2 regions of the Paenibacillus sp. M-152 genome follow, and region 2 is predicted to be linked to the other one. Evidence: riboswitches for the same ligand, from Rfam matches in the RefSeq annotation. Region 2 holds a riboswitch; the other holds the start of a gene.
The links. Region 2 has a riboswitch for ZMP and ZTP ahead of EGM68_RS23615 (TIGR01440 family protein). Riboswitches for the same ligand answer to the same signal wherever they lie in the genome.
Positions count from the first base shown of each region.

Region 1 (7,467 bases), 1.5 Mb from region 2:
CCCGTTCCGGGTACTGGTCCAGTAGCTTGCCCGCCAAATCACTCTTCAGCCCAATGAGTGACAGCTTCTGACCCAAGGTATCGTGCAGGTCACGCGCGATTCTTTGCCGTTCCTCCAGCTTGATCAATTCCGATATTTTCTTATTGGCATCCTCTAATTGAACCTGAAGCCGATCACTCTTGTTGCGATTAAAATTTGTAATCGGAAGGAGGATCACACCGATCAGATTGAGCAAGATAAAAGGAATCTGCTTAATAAAAACAGGATTCTGAGAAACAAACCCATAATTGATTAATCCAATCGTAATAACCATTAAAATAATATACAGGGTCGTAAATGCAGCCTTACTTTTAATATTACCGATCAGATAAGCGATAAATATGGAAAAATACATATAGCTAAATAGCAGCGTCATCGTAATCGATATAGCAATCTGCACACTGGTCCAAAAATATATGAGCCAGCCCTGGGAGACAAAAGCCAGTACATAACAAGCAAAAAATACCAAAATAATCGCGGTGCCCAGAATAATATGACTTGTAGATGAAGAGCTAAAATAGTAAAAGGGCAGGATGTAAAAGACGACCCACACATAAGGGCTAAGTCCCGTATTTCTTTGGAAAATCTGATACCACTTTTGCATCCTGCCACCCTTTTCTAACTTTAGATATCCCTATCTTAACATACCAATTTCCGTACAACGTCTATTTTCTATCCGTGCCTACAACAGGTGTGGGGATGGGTTTTGAAGCGCCAACACGTTTGCTAAGCAGCGGCTTTACTTGTTTAAAGGTCAGAAAGGTTTTGGTACTTTCATCCCACAGTCGGAATTTCAAAGATTGCAGACTGCTACTCACTGTGATCGTGGTCGCCTTTTGCAGCAACGGTGTGGCTTCATGCGCTTTCTCCAAATTGTAATTTGGCACTTTCGGGCTCAGGTGATGAACGTGATGAAAACCAATATTGCCCGTAATCCATTGCAATACTTTAGGGAGCTTGTAGTAAGAGCTGCCTTCTACAGCCGCATTAATATAACTCCACTCTTCATCATGCTCAAAATACGAATCCTCAAACTGGTGTTGCACATAGAACAGCCAGATTCCCAACATACCAGAGACAAAAAAGATAGGCGTCTGTACCAGAAGGAATGCCTGCCAGCCAATAGCCCAGCACAACAGTGCATACAATGCAACGATGGATATATTCGTCACATAAGTGTTTATTTTTTCCTTACGTTTGGCTGTCTTGACATTAAACCGATAGGAAATCAAAAAAGTATAGATCGGACCTAGCCCGAACATAACCCAAGGATTTCGATATATACGATAGGCCATCCGTGTCCATGTGGAAGCCGCTGTGTACTCTTCTACCGTGAGCACCCACATATCACCTGTGCCTCTTTTATCCAGATTACTGCTGGTTGCATGGTGGATCGCGTGACTATTTTTCCATTGGTGATAAGGGCAGAGCGTAATAATCCCTGTAATCGTTCCCACAATATCGTTCAGCTTGCGACTTTTGAAAAAAGATTGATGACCACAATCATGAAAGATAATAAACGTCCGTACCACAAACCCTGCCGCAATAATGGTAATTGGAAGCGTAATCCAGTAAGAAACCGCCAGGCTAAGATAAGCGGCATACCACAATAGGATTAGCGGTCCCAAGGTATTGATAAGTTGCAGAACGCTGGATTTCGTGTTTATTTTCTCGTAGGGAGCCATATTTTTTTTCAATTGAGCTAACGGGAGTTGTGTCATACCCATTATGATCCTCCTTTAAAATGCAGCCCATACCTTGATCCTGTCAGGCGTACATGTTGGTCTAAGCTCAGTATAAGGAGACCGCTGGATCTGCTGTAGTCATAAACGTCAGTTCGGGCATATGACATTTGTCATATAGACAACTAACCAAACCTGTTTGCCAAATGTTCGCGGGTTTCCTTTCTGCTGTTTTTTTGTTAAAATGTAAGATATATAACGCTGTATGTGACTGGCGAAGTCAGTGGAATCAACCACGAGGGAGCATACAAACAAAGCGTACCGTTCGCCTGGGAGAAGTATTTGCAGAGGATTCGTCTGTCTTGACGACCTTGTGCAAATACTTTTTTTCGTTTTTTAAGACCATGACACCCTGTTGATTCTATTATGCGATAAATTCAGAGGAGGCTCGGACTATGGCTATTATCATGAAATCCAAAGAAGCAGCTGAGCAAGTGTATGCAACGATCCGTTCCCAAGTAGAGCAAATGAAACAGCAAGGACACCGTCCCCATCTGGCAACCCTGTTGGTAGAAGGTGATCCGGCATCTGCATACTATGCACGGACCAAGCAAAAAATAGCAGAGAAGCTGGGCATCTCATTTCATCTCCATACTTTTAATCGTCATGTAAGCGAAGCCGAGCTTCTGCACCTGATCGGCACCCTAAATGATGCATCCCATGTACATGGCATTATGCTGGAACTCCCGCTTCCTCAACATCTTTCCGCCTCCGTTATTAAACAATCCATCGCCCCCTACAAGGATATTGATGGAATTACACCTGATAACAAGCTGGCTACCGTTACGGGTGACGCAGGGCTGTACCCCGCTACACCTCAAGCCTGTATTGAACTGTTGAAGCATTACGGCCACTCCTTGGCAGGCAAAAATGTCACGCTCGTGGGCATTGGGCAGACGGTGGGACTTCCCCTTTTCCACATGCTGCAAAGAGAAAATGCCACCGTCACCGCCTGTCATGCAGGTACACGTGATATTGCAGAGCATCTGAACCATGCAGACATTGCCTTCGTCGCAGTTGGATGCCCTGATGTGATTACGCAGGATATGGTGCATCCAGGTCTAATTCTCGTGGATGCAGGGATTAATGAGACGCTGGAGGGAAAAATCGTGGGTGACGCTGCTCCGGACGTTGTAGAAAAGGTACATGCTATTTCTCCCGTTCCCGGCGGTGTGGGTACCTTAACGACTGCAATTTTGTACAAAAACTTGCTCAAAGCGATACGTCTGCAACATTACTCCAGAGAGGTGGTTTATTCATGAGTAAACTGTCGTGGAATCAGTCCATCGCACATTTTCTGAAAGAAGCTGCAAGTGCAGCGCCTACCCCCGGCGGAGGAAGTGTATCCGCGCTGACTGCGGCACTAGGCGCAGCTATGACCTCCATGACCGCCAACCTTTCAAAAGGAGAAAAATACGCGCACTTCCGTGAACAATTCGCGCAAGTCATTAGCAGCATGGAGAGATTGTCTACACATTGTGAGGAACTGATGGCCGCAGACATCCAATCCTTTGAACAGTACATGACCGCGTTGCGTTTGCCCAAAGAAACAGACGAAGAAAAGCGCTATCGTACCCATTCCTTACAAACAGCGGTGATTGCTGCCATTGAGGTCCCTATGCGCCTGCTCGAAGTATGCCGGGACGGACTATCACAAGCTTACAACATTGTTGAAATATCCAATAAAAATGTGATCTCTGATCTGGGCATCGGCGCGATTTTGTTTGAAGCAGCCGCTCAATCGGCCCTGCTTACCATTGATATTAACCTTGCCTCGCTCAAGGACTTGGATGTCAAACAATCCTACGAAGCCAAAACAGCCGTACTCCTCCGTGAAATCGGACAAATTAAAGAGCAAACCTTATTGACTGTGCGCAGTCGAATTGCTAATTAATCAGCTTATAACTGTGCGCAAGTTGTAATAACCAAAATATTCTGCCTATTTGGTGATTACAAATAACCTCCAAACCCATCTTTAATCGTTGGGTTTGGAGGTTATTTTATTGCTCCCAAAAAAAGATACTATCTTTACTTTTGGTTGATGCTCGCAATTTCCTTAAAGCTCTCGTCACTTGTCAGAGGGCATGACAATTCGTTACAACGTCGGATCTTGCCATCTTTAAATTCAAAAATAGCAATCAACTCCACCTGTCCCTTCATTCCATTTTTCTTCGTAATGTCTACGGTATAGCGTAAAGTGACACTTTGCAGCTCATCATCATACAAAAAATCATTAAATGGTGAAATGGTGATGTTGTCGATCAGGCTTTTTAACGTGGTAATATGCTGAGTAAATTCCTCCAAATTTGTGGTGACTCCATCTGTAACTTGAATATATTCAGGTACAAAATAATCAGGAATCTTCTCTACCTTTAAACCCACGACTATGTCATTATACATACAAGTTAGAAATGCTTTTGCCTCTGCTCTGTTCATTCTGTTCTCTCCACATCTTTATAGTAGTCGGGACCATGCATGCAGAAATCGGATGACTACGTCTAATTCATCTTCCGAAAAAGCATCAAATAATTGCTCGTATTGTTCCTTTAATTGCCGGTGCATCCGATCATGTACAGCAGCTAACTGCCTGCCTTCATCCGTTACGTTATAATATAATTCCTTATGATTATCCGACTTTTTTGACGTCAGTAACAAATGGTGTTCTATAAGAATATTCACGGCTTTGGTGACCGCTGGCTTGGATATATTCAGTTCAGCAGCCAATGATGTGTTATTCATACTTCCCTGACTGTTGCTAACCAGAGAGAGAATATGAAGCTGGGTAATCGTCCATCTCCGCTTCTCCCTCACCACTTCTTCTGTTAGAGTCTCTAGTAAAGCTTGACGTCTCTGTGCACTTTTTTCTCTTTCCAGTATAAAATGTTGGATAGCCTCAAATGTCCGTTCGTGTTTGGATTGACTCATAAATCCTCCATGTTTTTTATTAACCGGTTAATAAAAATAATTTATCGGTTAACAATATAATTGTCAAATTTCATCTCATGATTCCTTGGTACAACCTTTGTATCTGCTCAACAAATCAACAAAAAAAGCACCTCACCGCGGTCTGTTGTCCGTGTAGTGAAGTGCTTATTCCAGGTGAATCTCACACCTATTTTTTAGCTTTATTCTCTTTCTCTCTTTCAACCAGCATATCCACAACCATATCAATCTGTCCGGTAATAGCGATCGGATCGTAGCGATAGTACGTATCAAAATCATTAAAGAACACTTTATTATTCTTCACCGCAGGCAGATTCCCCCACACAGCGGACGATTTCAGTTGCTTAAGCGCGGTTCCCTTTTTGTCTGGATCATACGTAGTCAGGAACATGTAATCTGCGTCATACTGCGGCAGTACCTCCATTGAAAGCTGTATGGATTGTTCCTTGGAATTAGCTGTCTTTTTCGGCATGTTCAGTTTGAGCGCATTGTATACGGCTTGTCCGCCTCGTCCCGCATTGTCGCCAAAGATCCAAAGTGCGTTCTTGTCCGTCAGCTCATACAAACCGAAAGTTGCCTTTTCGTCAATAACACCCTTCAGACGAGCACGGCCTTCAGCAGCCTTTTTATCAAATGCAGCAATAAATTGCTCAGCCTTCTCCTTTTCCCCAGTGATATCGCCGAACAGCTTGACCGTATCATAGATATTAGTCGTCGTACCGTACGGAATGTACAGGGTAGGTGCAATTTTAGACAAAGCCTCATAATTGGTATCCTTCATAACCACGATCAGATCGGGTTTGAGTTCCAGTGTCTTTTCTAAATTGGTCGGATCCCCCACCTCTTTGGTTCCTTTTTCCTTTAGCAAATCGGTCAAAAAAGGATTTTGAAACGCAGTCGGCTCTACACCCACCACGTTAGCACCCACGGACAGCAACTCTCCGCCGTAAAAATCCGTTACAATACGCTGCGGCTTAGCGGGAATTTGAATATCCCCTTTAACCGTTTTAAAGCTTCTTGTTTCTCCAGTAGAAGCCGACTCTTGCTTATCTCCTGAAGTTGAAGCGGGATTATTTCCAGTGTTATTTCCGCCGCATGCGCTGATAAATACAGCCAATACAAGCATCAAAGTAGCCAGCATAAAAATCGATTTGTTCCTCAACCTATTAGCCCCCTATGTAATATGGAATAGCCTTATCCCAACATGATAATGATTATCAATATCGTAAGAAATATATCAAGTGCCATCCTTGCTGTCAACTAAAAAGCGAACTTTGTATTATTTCACTACTAAAATAAAAAGACCTGCCAAAATATTGGCCAGGTCTTTTCGTGAAGCCGTCTCAAAAACCTACACATTGGGGCTAGGTTGCTGGAGGCTGCTTGCTGGTGATCGCTGTTTTGTTTTATATTCTTCTCCCCAATCCTTCATCAAGTTAATAATCGGGATCAGTGTTTCTCCAAATTCGGTGAGAGAGTATTCGACCTTAGGCGGAACCTGCTGGTAGACTTCACGGTGAACGACACCATCCTCTTCCAGCTCGCGCAATTGAAGTGTCAGCATACGCTGGGTAATTCCCGGACAGATCCGCCGAAAATCACTAAATCGCTTAGTCCCATACATGAGATGGTATAAAATAATCCCTTTCCACTTGCCCCCAATCACATCCAACGTGTACTCAACAGGACACGCCTGATCATTCCCAGCGGTACACTCACCAAAGCCGCCTTTCCGATTGCGCATTGGCCCTTCTCCTCCTTGGTATCATTTTATATACTACAGCACATTAATGTGCGTACTTCCAAAACGATTATATATATTCTAATATTAGTCATGCACTTGATAAGCGTCAATTTCAATCACATCCATAAGGAGTGGAATCACGATGAAAACCCTAACAACCACTAAAGATCAAATTTTAGCTGCATACAAGTTCAGACATGCTACAAAGGAATTTGATAGTCATAAGAAAATTAGCGACTCCGATTTTGAGTTTATTCTTGAAACCGGTCGTTTATCCCCAAGCTCGTTTGGCTTTGAACCCTGGAAATTTGTTGTCGTCCAAAGTAAAGAGATGCGTGAGAAACTGCTGCCCTATTCTTGGGGGGCCACAAAACAGCTACCAACAGCAAGCCATTTCGTACTTATTCTCTCCAGATTGCCTAAAGATATGGTAGCTTCATCCGATTATATCAAGAATATGATGGAAAACGTGCAGCAATTACCTGCTGAAGTGATGCAAGGCAAAGAGAAGGTATATGATGCCTTCCTAAAATCAGATTTTGCGCTTGAGGAAAATGAAAGAGCTATGTTCGAGTGGGCATGCCGACAAACCTATATCGCTCTGGGCAATATGATGACTGCCGCAGCTCAAATCGGCATTGATTCCTGCCCGATCGAGGGTTTTAATAAACAAGAAATTGAACGTATCCTTTCCGAAGAAGGCATTATGGATGCCGAGCATTTCGGTATTTCTTGCATGGTGGCTTTTGGCTACCGCCTGAACGAGCCGCGCGACAAAACTCGTCGACCTGTAGATCAGATTGTAGAGTGGGTGTAAAACGCGGAATATCCTTCTTTAAAGCAAAGGGCGCTCCACAGCCATTTCCATGGCTATGGGGCGCCCTCTTTTCATAAAACTCAGGTCCTACAAGTTTTATCACTTCATACGCTTACTGATAGTTCACTTCTTCCACGAAATAGATGTCCTTCAAACGAGCTTTCACGCGCTGAATTTCATCT
Region 1 is NZ_CP034141.1:1,050,938-1,058,404, reverse strand. Features, by position in the region: gene EGM68_RS04850 (sensor histidine kinase) at 1-643, opposite strand, end outside; gene desA (Delta(5) desaturase DesA) at 705-1,766, opposite strand; ZMP/ZTP riboswitch at 1,979-2,063, shown strand; gene EGM68_RS04840 (bifunctional 5,10-methylenetetrahydrofolate dehydrogenase/5,10-methenyltetrahydrofolate cyclohydrolase) at 2,177-3,043, shown strand; gene EGM68_RS04835 (cyclodeaminase/cyclohydrolase family protein) at 3,040-3,675, shown strand; gene EGM68_RS04830 (nuclear transport factor 2 family protein) at 3,810-4,217, opposite strand; gene EGM68_RS04825 (MarR family transcriptional regulator) at 4,236-4,706, opposite strand; gene EGM68_RS04820 (ABC transporter substrate-binding protein) at 4,894-5,886, opposite strand; gene EGM68_RS04815 (winged helix-turn-helix transcriptional regulator) at 6,076-6,468, opposite strand; gene EGM68_RS04810 (NAD(P)H-dependent oxidoreductase) at 6,611-7,285, shown strand; gene EGM68_RS04805 (DUF3863 domain-containing protein) at 7,398-7,467, opposite strand, start outside.
Region 1: another riboswitch for ZMP and ZTP. It lies ahead of EGM68_RS04840 (bifunctional 5,10-methylenetetrahydrofolate dehydrogenase/5,10-methenyltetrahydrofolate cyclohydrolase); the one in region 2 lies ahead of EGM68_RS23615 (TIGR01440 family protein).

Region 2 (7,467 bases):
TTCAGCCTTCAGCTTGTTCAACGGTTCCGAAATCTCCACTTTGAATTGATAAATGTGTATCGTTTTGGTCCCACTCTGTTGAGCCTTCGTATTACCACAACCTGCAAGCATACATGTAAGCAGCAACATCAGGGAGATGACAAGCAGCACTGTCTTTTTCATCCGATATCCCTCCCATCAGCCTTTAACCGCTCCGGACGCAATGCCGGAAACGATGTATTTTTGCATCACCAGAAAAAACACAACGATTGGCGTGATTCCAAGTACCAGTGCGGGCAACGCCAAGTCCCATTGCTTGGTATATTGACCAAACAGCATATAGGTCGCAATCGGAATCGTACGCAGCTCAGGATCATTCAAAATGAGCGAAGGCAGCAAGTAATCATTCCAGATCCATAACGTATTCAAAATAAGTACGGTCACGAACATAGGGAGCAGCAGTGGACAAACGATGCGAAAGAACACCCCGTAACGAGAAGAACCGTCCACTCTCGCCGCCTGCTCAACCTCAATAGGTACCGTTTTAATAAAGCCATGAAACAGAAAAACTGATAAAGGCGCTCCAAAACCCAGATAGCACAAAATTAGTCCTGGTATGCTGTTGTTCAGACTCAATACGTTGGACACTTCCATAAGCGGCAACATAATCGATTGAAAAGGCACGACCATCGCAGCCACAAGCAGTCCGAACAGGAACCGATTAAAAAGAGTGTCATGCCGAACCATTTGGTAGGCGGCCATCGAGCTGATCAGCAGCAAAAACGCATTGCTGACGATGGTGACGATCAGTGAATTCCCCAGTGCTGTGGGAAAGTTTATTTTATTCCAGGCGTTAGCATAGTTTTCAAAACGGAAGGTTGTCGGCCACGAAGCGGAATGGGCCAAAATGTCTCCAAAAGATTTAACGGAGTTCACGAGCAAAAAATAGAACGGAACTAGAAAGATCAACCCAACCACAATAAGCAATATTTCAGCTACCCATGTGCTTAAACGATAGTTCGATGTTTTTTCCATTACATTTCGACCTCCTTTTTCTTCGTGAGACGTACCTGAATGCTGGTAATGATCGCAACGACCACAAAGAAAATCATAGCCTTGGCAGTTCCCAATCCAAGTCGATTATTTGTAAACGCTTCATTATATATGTCCAACGCTACAGACTCAGTCGCCTTGAATGGCCCACCCTTTGTTAAAGCCAAATTCAACTCAAATACTTTAAAGGACCAGGATATCGCTAGGAACAAGCAGACGGTCACTGCTGGCATAATAAGCGGCACCACGATATGACGCAAAATCTGTCTTCGACTCGCACCGTCAATTTGGGCCGATTCAATAAGGGCGTGCGGAACATTATTTAGAGAGGATATGTAAATAACCATGAGATAACCTGCGTATTGCCAAACAAACACAATGACAGTTCCCCAAAAAGCAGTAGGCCCATCACCCAACCACGGTAGTTTGAAAAAGGATAGCCCTGTCGCCTCTCCCACCGCCGAAAAACCGCGTACAAATATAAATTGCCAGATGAAGCCGAGCAGCAAGCCGCCGATCATATTAGGCATAAAAAATACAGTTCGCAGTGCATTGCGGGTACGCAATGGCTTTGTAAGCGCATAGGCCAGGAAAAAGCCCACCAGGTTAGTTAAAATGACACCACATACGGTAAAACGGACCGTAAACCAAAAAGCATTACGGAAATCTGGATCATCTCTAAAAATATGAATGTAATTCCCTAGCCCGAGCCATCGGACATGTTCAGATACGCCATCCCAGTTCGTCATGGAATAATACAGCCCCAGCAGGAACGGAATGACCATAATTAAGACGAAAAACAACGCCATCGGTCCCACAAATACGAGCTGCTGCAATAATTGCGCGGATTTTCTTTGGCTCATTGCAATCACTCCTTTGTCGTAGATCATGAAGGAAAACGCGCGTAATCCTGACTGTAATCGCTTATTACCCAAAAATGTAAGTTTCGAGTCATCTGGACACAAAAAAGGCTGTTCCCCCTCCGCTAACGAAAGGAAAACAGCCTTATCATATAAGATTAAAAGGAATGACGATGAATTAGTATTGGGTTCCTGGATAGATTGGGAACTTGTCTGTCAACTCGCCAACCGCTTGGCTTGCTTTGGACAATACAGTATCATCTTTTGGATTTTTAAGAGTATCAGCAATGATTTTACCGATTTTAACCATAGCCTCTTCATCCATACCACGAGAAGTTGCAGCAGGTGTACCAATACGGATCCCGCTAGTAACAAACGGACTCGTTGGGTCAAAAGGAATGGCGTTTTTGTTGACCGTGATACCCACGGAATCCAATACATGCTCCGCTTCTTTACCTGTGATATTCAAATTGCGTGTGTCCAACAGCATCAGGTGATTATCCGTACCACCAGATACAATGTTAATCCCCTCTGCCAGCAGTGTTTCAGCCAGCACCTGTGCGTTGCGAACTACGTTTTGCGCATAGGTTTTGAATGATGGCTGGAGCGCTTCACCCAAAGCAACTGCTTTGGATGCGATCACGTGCATCAGTGGTCCTCCTTGAGTACCAGGGAAGATAGCTTTATCAATCGCTTGCGCCCACGCTTTGCGAGTCAGAATTAGACCCCCACGCGGACCACGTAGCGTTTTGTGTGTCGTTGTTGTCACAAATTGGGCATGAGGAACTGGACTAGGGTGAATCCCTGCTGCCACGAGACCTGCGATATGTGCCATATCCACCATGAACAAAGCACCTACATCATTAGCAATGGAAGCAAAAGCTTCAAAATCAATAGTACGCGGATATGCACTTGCACCAGCTACGATCAGACGAGGGCGGTGCTTGAAGGCTGCTTTGCGCACTTCATCGTAGTCGATACGGAAGTTGTCTTCACGTACACCATAAGCAGCAAAGTTATACAACAAACCGGAGGCATTAACCGGGCTTCCGTGTGTTAAGTGGCCGCCATGCGCCAGATTCATACCCAGCACAGTATCTCCAGGTTGAAGAGCTGCCAGATATACCGCCATGTTAGCTTGTGCTCCAGAGTGAGGCTGCACGTTCGCATGCTCGGCGCCGAATAATTCTTTCGCGCGGTCACGTGCAATATCTTCGACGATATCTACATGCTCACAGCCACCATAGTAGCGTTTGTTCGGATAACCTTCAGCATATTTATTGGTAAGCACGGAGCCCATGGCTTCCATTACTGCTTCACTGACGATATTCTCGGATGCGATCAGCTCGATATTGTGGCGTTGCCGTTTCAGTTCAAGCCCCATTGCTTCCATCACTGCCGGGTCACTTTTACGCAGATGTTCCATCATGATTGATTACTCCCTCTCCATGGTCAAATTGTTGGGTATACAAGCAAATGCCTGTTCCTCTGTTGGGTACCTCATCATTAATGCAAAAAAGATCAGTACTAACATGCCGACATGACAAATGCTAATCGCAGTTTCCGCCGGCTTCTTGTTCCAGACTGTACACTGCCCGTTGTCCGCCAATAAGTGGAGGACGAGTGAACGCAGCTGTCACACGTGCTTCACCAATCCAGCGAAGGCTTGGGCGAAACGGAACGGCAATTGGGCGCAGATGCATGCCAATCAGCGTTTCGCCGATGTCTATCCCGGCATGAGCCTGCACGTTCGCCGCCAGACATGCATCATCCATAGAGCGATAGGCAACGGTAGCCATAGAGCCTCCTGCTGTACGAATAGGAACAGCCGCAACCTCCATCAGTCCTAATCGCTCCAGTAGAGAACGCTCAACGACCAGTGCTCGGTTCAAGTGCTCACAGCATTGAAACGCCACATCAAAGCCATACTCTCTGCGAACGGATTCTACTCCAGACAGCACTTGCTGAGCCACATCGAGCGCTCCTGCTGTGCCGATCCGACTTCCAGCCACTTCACTCGTGCTTGCGCCAATAACCAGCAGGCGACCAGCTTTGAGACTGGCCGCTTCTGCAATTTCCCGCACGACAGAAGCGGTCTGTGCTTCGAGTGAAATCTCATGATCCAATTGTTCTACCATTGGAACCTCCTTTGGTTGAACAGCCTCTCAGAGACTAGGCACGGTTTCATGCCCCAAGTTCAACACACTCTCTCCTGATCACAATCTGACTATATTATAGCCGATGTTTCAGATTTCGAGCAGAAAAAATGGAAGAACAAGAAGGCAGCAGAAGATCTGCTGTAGCTTGTATACGAAAAAAGAGCAGTCCACACCTATGTGGAATTGCTCTTTTGCCCAGGCGACCGGCCGTATATCCGATGCTCCATCGTGGTTGATCCCACTTTTGTCGCCAGTTACACCGGATTCTCATTTTTCCACCTTATCTTAACGGATTAATCGTCGAAAATCAACAGATTCCGTACAAAATAGAGGAACGGTACCGATTTTATTCGGAAGAATCTTTTAGCTTGTCCAACAACTTATGCAAAGCCGTACGGATTTCTGCCGCTGTGACATCGTAGTCCTCACGCGAACCACCAAATGGATCTGAGATATCGAAGCCCGGAATCCGTTGGTGTAATTCAATCATTCGTTCACGCTCCTGCGTCGATAGCTCTTGTCCGAGTGAAGCCATCAACTGCTGTGAAGCATACAAGCCATCTAACTCCTGTACGTCATTCAGCACTGCGTCCCGGTCCTCCACATATTCCTTCAGCGTAAATACTTTGCCTGCCGTTTGGGGGAACCGCTGTACGACATGCTGTTTATGTCCTTGTGTCAAGGTTAAGATCAGATGTGCCCACTCGGCAAGCCCGTCGCTTAAAGGAGTTGAAGTGATCTGATCGGATATATCGTGATCACGCAGAACCGCCTCTGCATGTCGGGATATCGGCGTGCCGTCCATCGCAGCTACTCCAGCGGAACGCACGTCCAGTTCCAGACCATGCTCAGCAGCCAGCTTACGCAGCATTCCCTCAGCCATTGGACTGCGACAGGTGTTCCCTGTGCATACAAATAAAATATTCTTCAACGTCTTCACCCCCCGTATGTTGAAAATATATAAACAGAGGATTACTCAAATCCTGTATTTATTTTACACTGTCTACGTTAAAATCAAAACATAAACATAAAGCCGAATGCCAGCAAAATAGCACCGCCCACTGCTTCTCCATAATCCCCAAGATTACGGCTGACCTTGCGCCCCAGTAACAGCCCCAGCATCGCCATCGCTCCCCCGCAAAAACCAAAGGCCAGAACAGTCAGCACCAGGTCACTCTGGAACATTCCCAGTGACACTCCCACAGAAAATGAGTCAATGCTCACCCCAAGCGCAAACAGCAAAAGACCCAAAGGCGACCGATGATCCAAAACGTGTACGCCGTCCCCCTTGAAGGAATTATATACCATATGCCCGCCCAAAAGGATGAGTAATCCCCCTGCGAAGTAGGTCGTCACATGGCCTAATAAAGAACTCATATAATGGCCTGTGAACATTCCCAGCAATGGCATCAGGATGTGAAAAAAACCAATCACAGTGCTGATGCGCAGCACGTCTCGCAGGCGTATCCCCTTCATACCGATCCCTACGCCCAGCGATAGCGCATCCATCCCTAGCGCTACCGCCATGATCAGAATCGTTACAACCTGCCCAGCATCGGCAGAGGCTGCCAGCATACTCCATCCCTCCATTATCCGTCTGTTCTTGTACACGTTATGCGGACAAGGGGCAAATCAGTACAAGCAGGCACTGAAAATACCCAAAACAGAGATAAGGAGCGAGGAGAAATTAAAATAAGAGACTCAATTCTTTACAGAAGCTACAGACGGATGATTCGATGACCTGCCGCTTTAAGCAGTCGATTCATGACGGCGTCTCCCAATCCTTTCGGCGGACAGGCTTCCGCCAAAATGTAGGTGACGCCGTCCTCATCGCAGCGGCGCAGTACGCTGTATAGGCGCTGCGCCGCCTCATGAAGCGCGTCCAGCTTGCCCAGCGTGTAGACTCGTTCTCCGGCGTAGCTGGCGGCATGGTCGTCGAACGCGAGCACCGCCGTGCGCTCCCCGCGCGCGGTAGCCTCCGCCAACGCGGTGCGAATCCAGCCCGTCACTTCACCAGACGACGGGCCTTGTACCACACTCAAGCGCCCTCGTGGCGCATAGTGCGTATACTTCATGCCCGGCGAGCGTGGCGCCAGGCTATCGGCGTCCTGCCCGGGTGTGTCAGCCAGCGCCGGGTCCAGTACGACAGAGCGAGCAACCGTAGCGAGCTGTTCAGCAGTCACACCGCCTGGGCGCAGAATGGTGACGGTTCCGTCGTCACCGACTTGTACTACCGTGGACTCCAGCCCCACGCCCGTGGGACCTCCGTCCAAAATGCCGCCGATGCGGCCCTCCAGGTCCTCCAGCACATGCTGTGCTAGGGTCGGACTAGGTCTTCCCGAGCGGTTGGCGCTTGGTGCAGCCAGCGGACAACCAGCTTCTGCGATTAAGCGTAGCGCTATCGGATGATCCGGCATGCGCACACCGACCGTGTCCAGTCCTGCGGTCACACGCGATGAAAGTGCCTGCGACACTACTGGCAGTACGAGAGTCAGCGGTCCTGGCCAAAATGTATTCATCAGCGCTCGGGCTGTATCGTTTATTTCCGCTACCATGCCTTTTAATTGAGCAGCATCGGAAATATGTACAATGAGCGGATTATCGGACGGACGCCCTTTAGCAGCGAATACCGCCTCTACCGCTTTAGTGCTGCGCGCATCGGCCCCCAGTCCGTACACGGTTTCCGTAGGAAAGGCTACCGTCTCTCCAGCCTGGAGAAGTACGGCGGCCTCCCGTATGCCCTTTTCCGCAGTGATTAGAGCCTGTCCAGCTGAAAGCTCGTCAGGATCATCCCCGTCTGTGTTGTTCACAGAACCAACGGGAGCCGCTTTTTCCACCTCAAAAGACGAGGTAGCAGGTATAGTCGTGTCCTCATCAGGAACCAGACATCTTACATCCCACCAGTGTGTGTGAGAAGGCTGTAATGCCTGCTCCTGCCCTGCTCTCTCTTTTTTCACAAAACCTGCGTGCAAGTCATGCATTTGGTTCACTTTATCGCTCATATCAGATCATCCCATATCTTATTGTCATACAGGCCATTTCATTGCCCTGATCTCCAAAAACCCACTTTAACAAATCAGATCAATTTGGCTCTGCTATCTGCATATCTATCGTAAGTTCCATTATAACATATGGGGAAACTTACACTCGTTGTTCTCTTTTCCATAGCTCTAACGAGACGTTTAGGCAAACAAACCACTCACCCAGCTCCACAGACCCGTAAGGGCATCCCACAGGAAAAAACGTACTTCCGGCTCTTTGTCAGCAGCATTCGTTCGATTGTCTTCATGACTTGTTTTTGCCGATACAGTTTGTGCTGCTGCTTCACCGCTACCTGCATCAATAAAGCACAACGGCGGGAACAGCACACACCACCAATTTTGTCCTTTCCCTTGCCCCAGTGTAACTCGAAGCGC
Region 2 is NZ_CP034141.1:5,392,236-5,399,702, forward strand. Features, by position in the region: gene EGM68_RS23595 (ABC transporter substrate-binding protein) at 1-162, opposite strand, end outside; gene EGM68_RS23600 (carbohydrate ABC transporter permease) at 178-1,014, opposite strand; gene EGM68_RS23605 (carbohydrate ABC transporter permease) at 1,014-1,895, opposite strand; gene EGM68_RS23610 (serine hydroxymethyltransferase) at 2,071-3,321, opposite strand; gene EGM68_RS23615 (TIGR01440 family protein) at 3,443-4,030, opposite strand; ZMP/ZTP riboswitch at 4,238-4,319, opposite strand; gene EGM68_RS23620 (low molecular weight protein arginine phosphatase) at 4,398-4,982, opposite strand; gene EGM68_RS23625 (manganese efflux pump MntP) at 5,066-5,626, opposite strand; gene EGM68_RS23630 (L-threonylcarbamoyladenylate synthase) at 5,770-7,053, opposite strand; gene spoIIR (stage II sporulation protein R) at 7,234-7,467, opposite strand, start outside.